3 regions of the Geobacillus sp. C56-T2 genome follow, and region 1 is predicted to be linked to each of the others. Evidence: riboswitches for the same ligand, from Rfam matches in the RefSeq annotation. Region 1 holds a riboswitch; each other region holds the start of a gene.
The links. Region 1 has a riboswitch for cobalamin ahead of GC56T2_RS04465 (ribonucleoside-diphosphate reductase subunit alpha). Riboswitches for the same ligand answer to the same signal wherever they lie in the genome.
Positions count from the first base shown of each region.

Region 2: it holds a riboswitch for cobalamin, as region 1 does, so the genes downstream of both, GC56T2_RS11050 (ABC transporter substrate-binding protein) here and GC56T2_RS04465 (ribonucleoside-diphosphate reductase subunit alpha) in region 1, are expected to answer to the same signal.
Region 3: it holds a riboswitch for cobalamin, as region 1 does, so the genes downstream of both, GC56T2_RS08855 ((2Fe-2S) ferredoxin domain-containing protein) here and GC56T2_RS04465 (ribonucleoside-diphosphate reductase subunit alpha) in region 1, are expected to answer to the same signal.

Region 1 covers NZ_VJWB01000001.1:858,948-863,093, forward strand. Annotated here, with positions in the region: gene GC56T2_RS04445 (winged helix-turn-helix domain-containing protein) at 1-184, shown strand, start outside; gene GC56T2_RS18015 (hypothetical protein) at 279-809, shown strand; gene GC56T2_RS04460 (gamma-glutamylcyclotransferase family protein) at 933-1,820, shown strand; cobalamin riboswitch at 2,023-2,216, shown strand; gene GC56T2_RS04465 (ribonucleoside-diphosphate reductase subunit alpha) at 2,347-4,146, shown strand, end outside.
Region 2 covers NZ_VJWB01000001.1:2,219,037-2,223,182, reverse strand. Annotated here, with positions in the region: gene GC56T2_RS11060 (APC family permease) at 1-856, shown strand, start outside; gene GC56T2_RS11055 (PH domain-containing protein) at 1,050-1,664, shown strand; cobalamin riboswitch at 1,971-2,169, shown strand; gene GC56T2_RS11050 (ABC transporter substrate-binding protein) at 2,312-3,271, shown strand; gene GC56T2_RS11045 (FecCD family ABC transporter permease) at 3,237-4,146, shown strand, end outside.
Region 3 covers NZ_VJWB01000001.1:1,752,530-1,756,675, forward strand. Annotated here, with positions in the region: gene GC56T2_RS08835 (energy-coupling factor ABC transporter ATP-binding protein) at 1-66, opposite strand, end outside; gene GC56T2_RS08840 (energy-coupling factor transporter transmembrane component T family protein) at 72-800, opposite strand; gene GC56T2_RS08845 (energy-coupling factor ABC transporter substrate-binding protein) at 784-1,077, opposite strand; gene GC56T2_RS08850 (energy-coupling factor ABC transporter permease) at 1,082-1,822, opposite strand; gene GC56T2_RS08855 ((2Fe-2S) ferredoxin domain-containing protein) at 1,825-2,229, opposite strand; cobalamin riboswitch at 2,411-2,604, opposite strand; gene rraA (ribonuclease E activity regulator RraA) at 2,664-3,149, opposite strand; tRNA gene GC56T2_RS08865 (tRNA-Gln) at 3,391-3,463, opposite strand; gene GC56T2_RS08870 (glycerophosphodiester phosphodiesterase family protein) at 3,655-4,146, shown strand, end outside.

The DNA of each region.
Region 1 (4,146 bases):
GGAGGATGTGAGGGACGACGTTGTGAAAAAAATGATCGAAAAATTGCGGAAACGGCTAGCATCTTGTTTTTCTGAACCGATTGATCAGATTATCGTCAATGTACGGGGAAGAGGGTATCGCTGGGAATGCGAAATTCCTTATCGCATCATTGTGTCGCAAGATGATTATGAATATGTCATATGAAAATTATGAAAAGCGGGAAATGGTCACCTAGCCGGTGACCATTTTTTTTTATAATGCCATTGTCAAAAGCAAAAAAATCAAGGAGGGATTTGTAATGGGGACATTAACGGCACAGTTGTTGATTGGAAAGGGGCATCCGTACCATGGCGGCATCAGCCCGACACATTATTTGTTCTTGTCCGAGAATAGCGTACCGGCGTGGATTTTAGTCCGGGAAAATTTGCTCTCGTCTAAGCAGGAGAAACCGTTCATGAAAAAAGTATGGATTCCGACGCTTGAACATATGCTTGAGGACGGGCTGCTCATGGTGGCGTATTACGTCCTTCATGACCCTGTGATCCAAGAAAAGGCGAAACCGTTCATTGAAGGGAAAAAGGGCGGACGTGTTCAATTGTACGATGATATTGATATGAGCCATCTTCGCGAGCTGCATTCGCTCTGCCGGCAAATCGACACCGACTATAAAATTGCGTTCACTATTTTTGATGATTCCACATTAAACGGTCATTTGGATGTATTGAAGCAATACAAGATGGATGTGGAAATTTGCCTTTCATGCTATCACCGTTATAAGGATGTGTGGAACCGGCGGACGGTGGAAAGAGGAAGCTGGCCGATTCGCTGACAGTGCTGTTTCCCCGGGCGGAATGGCCGCCCGCCACGCCTGGGGGATGTTTCAACGCTTGGTGAGCTGTGAGGATTCAAAGGGAATGGAACGATAAATCACAAAGACGGAAGGGGAATCAAAATGGAAACGATTAATGTATTTGTGTATGGGACACTGCGGATAGGAGGACGCAATCATCGGCTGATTGCCAATTATGTGCAGTCCGTTCGCAAAGTGACGGTGAAAGGGAGGCTGTTCCATTTGCCAGCTGGCTATCCGGCGATGGTGGACGGAAACGGGACCGTTCACGGCGAAATGTTCGAACTAAGCGATCCGGAAGCGGTGCTTGCTTTGCTCGATCAACTTGAAGGGTATCACGGCCCGGGGGAGTTGAATCATTATGAGCGAATCACTGTTGTCGCAACGGATGCTGATGGCAATACGTATACTTGTTACGCTTATGTTTATCCGCAGGAGCAGGAAGAATGGCTCACACAACACGCTCAACTCGTTTTCGGGGGTGATTGGATGACGTTTCTCCATTCTCCAAAGGAAGTGTTGTATTTTGCGTATGGCTCGTGCATGAGTGAACGCGATTTTCGGCCCACTGTTCCCCATTTTGAAGTGATGGGCCGGGCCGTGCTTGATGACTATCGGCTGGCGTTTACCCGATATTCGTGCAGGAGGGAGGGCGGAGTGGCCGATATTGTGCCTTCCCCCGGCGATCGGGTCGAGGGGGTGCTGTATAAAATTCCGGAGCACTATGTGGCGAATCTTGATCGGCGCGAAGGAGTTCCAGCCGGTGTGTACCGCCGAGAATACGTCGATGTGCAGTTTCACGGGCAGTTTGTCCCCGCACTTACGTATGTTGTCGTTGACAAACAGGCAGAGGAAATTGCGCCGAGCGCATCGTATGCCGCTATTATTCTTAATGAAGGGATGTCCCGCTTGAGCCGGCAATACGCTGAACAAGTGCGGCGCCATATTGAAAGATTATGGGAAAAAGGGCGCGGAAAGGGAGGCAGATAAAAACAAGTTTGTAGATTTTGAGAAACGCGGCTGGGAAGCGGCCTACGCCCTTAAATCACCCCCTTTCTAGGACAGTGTTTCTAAGGATTGATCGAGAAAATCTCGCTTGTCCCTTGCAATTCTTGTTGTTTTAGTATATGCTTGTTCCATCAGGATGATCATCCACTATATATTGTTTTGTTCTCTTTTTTAAACAACTATATATCGTTTCGCCAAGCAATGGTGTCCATCAGGACTTAATAGGGAATCCGGTGCGAATCCGGAACTGCCCCCGCAACTGTATGTGCGGACGAAATGGGATGGCCACTGGCGGTAAGAGCCATTTAGCGCCGCTGGGAAGGCCCCAAAGTAGGACGATGCACGAGTCAGGAGACCTGCCTTGCTTGGAACGTTTCATGTTCTTCGGGGTGTGAGAAGATGAAACGATAGGGGAAAAGAAAAAGGGAGTTCGTCTGCCTTTTTCCGTCTGTCGTTTCATCCGCTCGCCTGCCCGAGCGGATTTTTTTATGGAGGAGAGGGGAAACGAATGACAGTGTCGACGAAATCAATTGTTGTCGATGATCAAGGAAAAGAGAAAGCATTTTCGCGCGAGGAGTTTGCTAGGTTGGTGGAGCAGGCGGCGGCCGACTTTGTCCGTCTGTCGCTCGAGGAATATGAAGAACGTGTATGGCAGCTTCTCAGCCGAAAAGAGATGGTCACCTTCCGGCAGCTGTATCAAACCGCCATTTTGGAAGGGCTGTCGTATATTAGTGAGCAGGAGCCGGAATGGACGTTTGTGTGCGCCCGCCTGTATTTGCAGCAACTGTACCGCGAGGCAGCACGGCATCGCGGGTACGATGAGCGCAAGCGGTATGGCGATTTCTACTCGCTCCTTGTTGTGCTGACGGAACAAGGAGTATATCATCCGCTGCTGCTTGAACGTTATACGAAAGAAGAAATTGAGTCCATCGGTGCGTTTCTTGATCCGGAGAAGGACAAGTTGTTTACGTACATAGGGTTGCGCACGCTTGCGGATCGGTATTTGGCCCGCGATTATGAGCGGCGGCTGTATGAATTGCCGCAGGAGCGATTTTTGGTCATCGCCATGACGCTCATGGCGAACGAACCACAGCAGCGGCGGCTTGAGCTGGTGAAGGAAGCGTATTGGGCGTTAAGCAACCTATACATGACCGTGGCGACGCCGACGCTTGCCAACGCCGGGAAGTCATACGGCCAGCTGTCGAGCTGCTTTGTCGACACGGTCGATGACAGTTTGCAAGGGATTTACGACAGCAACACCGATATCGCCAATTTATCGAAATCAGGCGGCGGCATTGGGGTTTATTTAGGGAAAATTCGGTCGCGCGGCAGCGACATTAAAGGATTCAAAGGGGTCTCTTCCGGTGTCATCCCGTGGATGAAGCAGCTGAACAACACAGCGGTGAGCGTCGATCAGCTGGGACAGCGAAAGGGAGCCATTTCCGTCTATTTGGATGTGTGGCATAAAGATATTTTTGCGTTTCTCGATGCGCGGCTCAACAACGGCGACGAACGGCTGCGGACGCATGACTTGTTCACCGGCGTTTGCATCCCTGATTTGTTCATGGAACAGGTCGAACAGCGCGGCGACTGGTATTTGTTTGATCCGCATGAAGTGCGGACGGTGATGGGATTTAGCTTGGAAGACTTTTATGATGAGGAAAAAGGGAAGGGCAGCTTTCGGGAGAAATATTGGCAATGCGTCAACGAGCCGAGGCTGTCGAAAGAAAAAGTGCCGGCGATCGAAGTGATGAAAGGCATTATGCGCAGCCAGCTCGAGTCCGGGACGCCGTTTATGTTTTACCGCGATGAAGTGAACCGGCAAAATCCGAATCGCCATCTCGGGATGATTTACTGCAGCAACCTTTGCACGGAAATCGCGCAAAACCAAAGCCCGACGGTGATGAAGCGGCAATATGTGAAAGACGGGATGATTGTGATCGAAAAAATCCCGGGCGATTTTGTCGTCTGCAATTTATCGTCGATCAACTTGGCGCGTGCGGTGACCGATGGGGTGTTGGAGCGGCTCATCCCGATTCAAATGCGGATGCTTGATAATGTCATTGATTTAAATAACATTCCGGTGCTGCAGGCCGGTTTGACGAACGAAAAATACCGCGCTGTCGGGCTTGGCACTTTTGGCTGGCATCATTTGCTGGCGTTAAAAGGCATTCGCTGGGAGTCGGAGGAAGCGGTTCGCTACGCCGATGAACTGTATGAAACGATCGCGTATTTGGCGATTCAAGCGAGTATGGAGCTCGCCAAAGAAAAAGGGAGCTACCCGGCGTTTGCCGGATCGGATTGGCAG
Region 2 (4,146 bases), 1.4 Mb from region 1:
CGTTTTGGCGATTTTCGTCATCACGGGCGTTGTGGCGATTTTCAAAGGGGTGAACGGAGCGGAATTTACGTTTAAGCCGTTGTATGACCCCGATCATTTCAGCATGGGAACGGTCATGGGAGCGGTGTCGATCGCCGTATTGAGCTTTCTCGGTTTTGACGCGGTGTCAACACTCGCTGAGGAAACGAAAGACGGAAGGTCGTCCATCGGCAAGGCGATCATCGGCGCTCTGCTGGTGGTCGGGGCGCTGTTTATCATTCAAACATGGGTGGCGGCTTTGATTTGGCCTGATTATACGACGTTTAAAAACGCAGACGCGGCGTTTTATCAGATTGCGGAGCTGGCAGGCGGACCGTGGCTCAAATGGACAACGATCATTGCCACGGCGTTTTCTTGGGGAATCGCCAACGCCCTTGTGGCGCAGGCGGCTATTTCCCGCATCTTGTATAGCATGGGTCGCGACCGTCAATTGCCCGGCGTGCTGGCCAAAGTGCACCCGAAGTTTCAAACACCGTACGTAAGCACCTTGCTTGTCGCTGTCATTTCGCTCATTGTCACGACGGTGTTCGCTTCGCAAATCGATAAGCTCGCTTCGCTTGTCAACTTCGGCGCCCTGACTGCATTTCTCTTTTTGCATGTATCGGTGATGAACTACTTTTTGCGCAAACAAAAGAGCCATGACTATATCAACCATCTTTTGTTTCCGCTCATCGGTTTTGTCGTCATCGGCTACGTATGGATCAATCTCGATCCGCTCAGCAAAAAGCTCGGACTGATTTGGATCGCCATTGGGCTTGTGTATTTGATCGTCCTGCGCCTTACGAACAAAGGCTCGCGACTGAGCGGGGAACTGTAGTGGCGTGTACGGCCTGACGCCGTCTGAACAAGGCGTTGGGCCGTTCAATGGTTGGCAAACATGAAACTTTTTTTTTGCCCTCCACGTATGACTATAGAGGATGCGGTGCTCTGCCAAAACAACGTGCGTTGCTGCCCGTTGCGGAGTGGCGCGAGCCAATGAAAAATGGAAGGGGTCGGGGCGAGAAATGAGCATGTTTGGAAAAGTCGCGGCCGATGTGCTTGGATTGAGCGACATCGGTTCGGTCATTCAACCGAAAGACTACGACAAAGTCGATGCCGATGATTATGTGATGCACGAGGATGGAGAAAAAATTTACTTCCTTATTAAATCGAAATCCGATGAGTATTGCTTCACCAACCGTGCGCTCATTCATCTGGACGGCACGAGCGCAGCAAGCAAAAAACGGACGCTGCGCCGCTACGATTACTACAAGCATCCGATTTCCGACGTGTCGCTCGAGACGGCCGGAACGGTCGATATGGACGCGGAAATCAAATTCAAAATCGGGTCGCACGCCTACTCGATTGATGTGCATAAAAAACATATCGAGGAACTGAAAGATTTGTATAAATCGCTGCTTGCGATCGCCGACATTTGCCGCGAAAATGAAATGAAGCTCGACTATGCCGAGCGGAGCCTCGAGCTGGCGGCCAAGGTGTTTGCCAACATGCGCGGCGACAGCGCCAATGTGTCGGCCGATTTTCAGGCCGTGAATGAATACGCGTTTCAATGGCTGACGGAAGCGAAAAAGAACTATACGGTGAAAGATTTCGGCTTTGTGTTTGAAAAATACATCGAGCAGTGAGGAGATGAAGCTTGCATTCGGGAAAGACGCCGGGCCAGAGGGGGGGCGTCTTTTCCTGTTTTTCAAAGGAACGCGTCGTTGGCAAACGGTGAAGGGGAGAGAGTGGAGGCAGGCAACGTGGCGGCATTTGACATCGCGGAGTTCGATGCAATGGTGCATGCGGCGTTCCGTACAAAACACGGACACTGGAGCCGAGCTGCCTGACCGCAAAAGTGGATCGATGACCTCTTCCGCCAGCCCGCTGTAAATTCATAGTTGTCAAATGCCAAGCCTTGCTTTAATATAAAAATGTCCATATCCGATAACTCAATCAACTCGCAGCAAGGTGCCGAAAAGGCTTAATAGGGAATCCGGTGGGAATCCGGAGCTGTCCCCGCAACTGTCAATGCGGACGAAATGAAATCGCCACTGTACGGACGGATGGCTTGCGCTGTTTTCCGTACGGGAAGGCTTCAGAGTAGGATGACGCATGAGCCAGTAGACCTGCCTTGCTTGCCGCAGTTTCCGAATCTTCGGGGGGTGAGACGCGGAAACAGTCGCATAGGGCATGGTTGTGCCCATTGGCGGTCTGTTTTCCGCTCATTCCCCAACCGGACGGAATGGGCGTTTTTTTATTGTACATACATCATTGAAGGGGGAACGTACGGATGAAGCGTTGGAAATGGTCTGCGGCGCTCGCTGCTCTCATCCTTTTGGCCGTTATGCTTGCCGGTTGCAGCAGCGGAGCGGGCAGCAGCGCCCAGCCGACAAAAAAAGAGGAGCCGAAAGCGGAACAATCGGCGTTTCCGGTGACGGTGAAAGACGGGCTTGGGGAAGAGGTCACCATCAAAGCGGAACCGAAAACGATCGTTTCGCTCATCCCGAGCAATACGGAAATCGCCTACGCGTTAGGGCTCGGTGAAAAAATTGTCGGCGTCAGCGATTTTGACAATTATCCTGAAGACGTCAAAACAAAAACGAAAATCGGCGGGATGGAGTTTAATGTCGAGAAAATCATTTCGCTCAAACCGGATCTCGTCTTGGCTCATGCGTCAAGCGCCCATAACTCGCGCGATGGCTTGCAGCAATTGAAAGACGCCGGCATCACCGTGCTTGTCGTCAATGATGCGAAATCGTTTGCGGACGTGTACGCCTCGATCGAGCTCATCGGCAAAGCGACGGGAACGGTGGACAAAGCGAAGCAAGTGATTGAAGGGATGAAAGAAAAGCTTTCGCAAATCGAAGAAAAAGCGAAACAAATTCCGGCGGACAAGCGGGCGAATGTGTGGGTGGAAGTGTCGCCGCCGCCGCAGCTGTATACGGCCGGCAAAGGAACGTTCATGGATGAGATGCTTCAAGTGATTTCAGCGAAAAACGTCGCCGGCGATTTGGAAGGCTGGCCGATGGTGACCGAGGAAAAAGCGGTGGCCTATAAGCCGGATGTGATCATCACGACATACGGCGGGGCGAAACAAGTGCTCGAGCGCGCGGCCTGGAAAGATGTGCCGGCGGTGAAAAACAAGCGGGTGTATGATGTCAACACCGATTTGGTCAGCCGGCCGGGTCCGCGCCTCGCCGAAGGGGTCGAGGAACTTGCCAAAGCCATTTACCCGGAAGTGTTTCAGTAAACTACCGATGTATATCCTAGCCGTTACGGCGGCTGTATTTTCGCTGCTCGCAGGGGTATCGACAGGGTCGCTGTCGATTCCCTTTTCTTCTATTATCGAGATTCTCGCGTCGCAATGGCTCGGAATGCCGCTCTCGTCGGACGTTCCTTCCGACTGGGTGCCGATTGTGATGGCGATCCGTCTGCCGCGCGTCGTGCTCGCCTTTTTGGTTGGCGCTTCGTTGGCGCTGGCTGGGGCGGCGTTTCAGGGGCTTTTGAAAAACGCGCTCGCCGACCCGTACACGCTCGGCGTTTCATCCGGCGCGTCGGTCGGCGCGGTGCTCGTGATCTTCCTTGGCTGGCAATGGCCGCTGTTCGGCACGTTTACACTGCCGATCGTCAGCATCGTATGCGGCATGGCGACGCTTGCGGCCGTCTTGGCGTTTACTCGCGCCGTCGATCGGCGGATGTCGGTGGAGACGATCATTTTAGCCGGCATTATTTTCGGGGCCTTTTTTAGCGCCTTCATTTCGCTCATGATCGCTTTGACCGGCGACGAATTGCGGCAAATCATCTCTTGGCTGATGGGGAGCGTGGCGATGCGCGGATGGACGTATAGCGGACTATTGTTGCCATTTTTTCTCGTCGGTGCGGCAACACTGATCGCCAACGGCCGCGAGTTGAACGCGTTCGCGTTCGGCGAGGCGGTGGCGCTTCATGTCGGCGTTGACGTTGCGCGCCGGAAAATCGTTATTTTGACGGCGGCCGCCTTGCTCACCGGAGCGGCGGTGTCGGTGTCGGGGACGATCGGCTTTGTCGGGCTTGTCGTTCCCCACATCGTGCGGCTTTTATGCGGGCCGGACTACCGGGTGCTTTTGCCGCTATCGCTCTTGTACG
Region 3 (4,146 bases), 890 kb from region 1:
AACCCCGTTGAGCACATCGCGCGAGGAATCGTAAGCATAGCGCACTTGTTCCATCCGCAGCAGCACCTTTTTCACCCTTTCCACCAAACCATGCCGAGCAGCAGCCCGATCAACGCGGCGCCGGCTGTCATGTCACCGATGTGTGGTTTTGTGTCCAACGGCTGATGCCGATAGACAAACGAATCGATTCCCCCGCGAGCGGTAAGCGCGCGCCCGAGCGCTTCGTACGATTGCCCGGCCTTCAGCCACAATTGGTACATGAGCATCCCCCCATGCCGCCAATGTGTTCCCCCGTTGCGGGCGCGCAACGCCAGCCACAGCTCAACCGCCGCCTGCTCAAGCAAAAAGACGAAGCGGTACATCAGAAAACAAAGCTCGATGACCGCCGCCGGAAGACGGCAACGCCGCAGGACGGCAAACCATTCCGGCGCCGGCGTAGTGATCAGAAGGAAAAACAAACAAGACCACGCCGCCAACGAGCGAACAGCCAGTTCAGCGGCCGGCCGCAGCTGGCTATAGGAAATAGATAACCGAAATGGAAGAGAAATAGAAACGATCATGGTCAATAAACTGACTCCTAAAAAAACCGAAGCGGCAGCCATTGCTTTTCCATACAGCGAAAGCGGTACACCGGCGCGGCCGATGATCCAATACGTCATTCCGGCCATAATGAGCAGCTGTTCGCGCCAGCTGCTTATCATTCCAAGCACCAACAAAATCAGCGCCATCGCCAGCTTCCATTCCGCTCGCCACGTTCGCAGCCGATTGTCATAGGCGAACCGATCAAACTCGCGAATCATGCCCGTTCTTCCGTTCCGATCGCCCTTTATACAGGCCGATCACGTAGCCAATGACGCCAGCGCCAAGAGCGGCTTGCAGCGAAAACAGCAGCGTTTCCACTTCGCCGCCCGGCGGGGTGAAAATCGATTCAAACCACGGCCGGTAATGCGGAGCGAGCGTTTGAATCGCCCGTTCCGCCTGATCATCGGTGCCGCCAAATTCGGAGCCGCGCGCCCACCAAAGCGGAAGAAGGATCAACACCACGACGAAAGCGAACAGCCACCAGTTTTTCTTCATCGAATCACGCCCCCTTTTCCCGTTCAAATAGCGGAGAAGCTTGGTATGAAGCGAGCCAGTTCCAGACCATCACCGTCAAAATACCTTCCGTCACCGCCAGCGGCACTTGAGTGATGGCAAAAATGCCGGCAAATTTTAAAAACGAAGCGAGCACGCCGCCATCCGCCGCTGGAAACGCGACTGCCAATTGAACGGATGTAGTGACATAGGTCGCCAAATCTGACAAACAGGCAGCTAAAAATAGCGCCACCCGATGTGAAACAAGACCGCGCCGGTGCAGCTGATACACGCTAAACGCAACCAGCGGCCCAACGACCGCCATCGACAAAGCGTTCGCCCCCAATGTCGTCAATCCGCCATGAGCAAGCAGCAACGCTTGGAACAGAAGAACTAGCGTGCCGATGACAACCATCACCCACGGTCCAAACAACGCGGCCCCAAAGCCGATGCCGGTCGGGTGGGAGCTGCTTCCGGTGACGGACGGAATTTTCAGCGCCGACAGCACGAACGTAAACGCCCCGGCCAAAGCCATGAGCAGCTTTTGCTCCGGATGCTCTTTCAGCGTGCGGACGAGACGACGTAAACCCAACAAGAAAAATGGAAGAAACAATCCCCACCAAAATAGCGCCCATTTCGCTGGCAAAAACCCTTCCATAATGTGCATGGCATACGCGTCTTGTTCATTCGTCAAGAAGAAGTAACTTGTCAATAGCACCGCGATGGCAAGCCAACGACTTGTTCGCATCGTTATCGATTCGCCCCCTTCGGTTCATTAGCCGTTTTCCGCTTCCCAACCGGCGCCTCGCTTTCCCCTGCTGGCGCCCATTTGCATCCTGCCTCCTCATCAAACTCATACGTCGCCCATTCGCGAATCGGCGCCCCTTCACAAAGATGGATGCGCACCACCTCCCGCGCCTTTTCCGGCGTCATTTGTCGGTACCAGACGCCGTCCGGGTAGACGATCATCACGCATGCGTCTTGGCAGCGGCCGTTGCAGCGCGTTCGTGTCGTATGAACAAGATCGTCCAAACCAAGACGGGCGATCTCTTCGCGCACCGCCAGCGTCACTTCCTCCCCGCCATGACGGAGGCACGTCCCGCCGTTGCAAATGAACAAATGATGCCTCATTCCCCGCAAGTCCCACGTCGCCATCGAATTCCTCCTTTTGCAAGATTGGTAGAAATAAACACCTTTCAGCTTCGCTCCAAGAAAAATAAAAAAGCACCTCTACAGCAGAGGTGCAGAAAAATGCGTACGAAACCAAAAAAGAAGCCTAAAAGTGCCTAGTTCGGCCACCATTCTCCCGCACGTCTGCCTATAGTCCCGTAGGCATCCGTCCGACCCAAACAAGGCAGGTCTCCTGACTTAGGATCATCGCTTGCGGCGCCTTCCCGAAGCATCCTTCAGTGACTTGTTGCCGCAAAGCTCCCCATCACAGTGGCGGGCACCGTGCCGGATTTTCACCGGACTTCCCTTTTCACCCGAGCCGGTTTGACGAGCTCAGGCACCTTGTGGGTTCTTCACCATATCTACACTGTCATGGAACAAGCATCCGTCTCCATCGTAGTACAAGCGGGACGCTGCCGTCAACCGTTTTTTGCCGCCAAATCGTCGCGGGCCACGACAATGCCGTCCGCATCGGCGTACACGTACGCTCCCGGTTCCCAACGGACGCCGCCAAATTCAAGCACGACATCGCGGGCGCCTTTTCCTTCTTTTTTGCTTTTCACGGGACATGTGCCGATCGCCATTACTCCAATCGGCATGGCGCCAATTTCCGCTGAATCGCGGATGCAGCCGTGGATAATGACGCCAGCGAGCCCTCTCTCGCAGGCAATTTGCGCCAATCGGTCGCCGAATAACGCAACGCGGCGCGACCCTTTTCCGTCGACAACCAACACCGTCCCCGCTGGAACGGTCTCGAGCGCTTCCCGGACAAGCACGTTGTCCTCAAACACGTCGACCGTCGCAATCGGTCCGGAAAACATCTGTTTTCCGCCATATGATTGGAACGGCACCTCGCATACTTGCAGCTCGTCTAAAAATTGATCGCATAAATCGGCTGTTTTCATTGTCGCTCTCCCCTTTCCCTTTTTGCATTCGCCGCCATTCGCCAAAGTCCTGCCGACTACGCTTTTTTTGCGGCGCTGTTTATATTTGAAAAAGCGGATGTGGAGTTTTGCTAAACTAGACGTTGAACGTATTGACTCGTCCTTGCTGTCCGGCGAATGAAAAAACGGCCCCGCACGACATGGCGGAAACCGTTTCTGCCTGCCGGCTACGCGGCAAAAGCCGCCCCGTCCGGCCATTCAGCTCGGCTAGCTGGATTCGAACGAGCGCATCACGGAAGTCAAAGTCCGTTGCCTTGCCGCTTGGCTATAGCCCAACGTCTTTGTTGGCACTTACAGTAGGCAGCAACAAACCTCCCCTTTCGAATCAAAACGCATACCATTTTGCAAAAGGAAGCAAAATACAAATAATGATTCATGTTCCGTGCGTTTCACCACATCTTTACCATCTCTTCACAATCGCTTCATTTCAATAAAGTATAATGCAAAGAGAAAGGGGGGAACGACGTTGCGCCAAACCGCCGCCCTCCGCCAATGGCTTCATGTGTTGTGGTTATTGTGCCTGCCGCTCGGCCTCGCCGCATCAACCGCCGCACAGCCGTCCGTCGCCCCGAAACCGATCATCATCGCCCACCGCGGCGCATCCGGACACGCGCCGGAGCATACGCTCACGTCCTACCGCCTCGCCGCCCGCATGCAGGCCGACTATATCGAAGTCGATGTGCGGGCCACCCGAGACGGGAAGCTCGTCGCTTTGCATGATGCCACACTCGCTCGGACGACAAACGCCGAAACCGTTTATCCGCGCCGATCGCCATGGCAGGTCAGCGATTTTTCAATTCGTGAGCTCAAAAAGTTGGATGCTGGCTCGTGGTTGGCTCCACGCTTTGCCGGCGAGCGCGTCCCGACGCTTGATGAGGTCATTCAGATGTTGAAAGCGGAGTGTGTGGAAGCCCCGCTGTACATCGAAACGAAACAGCCCGGCATCGAAAAGGCCGTC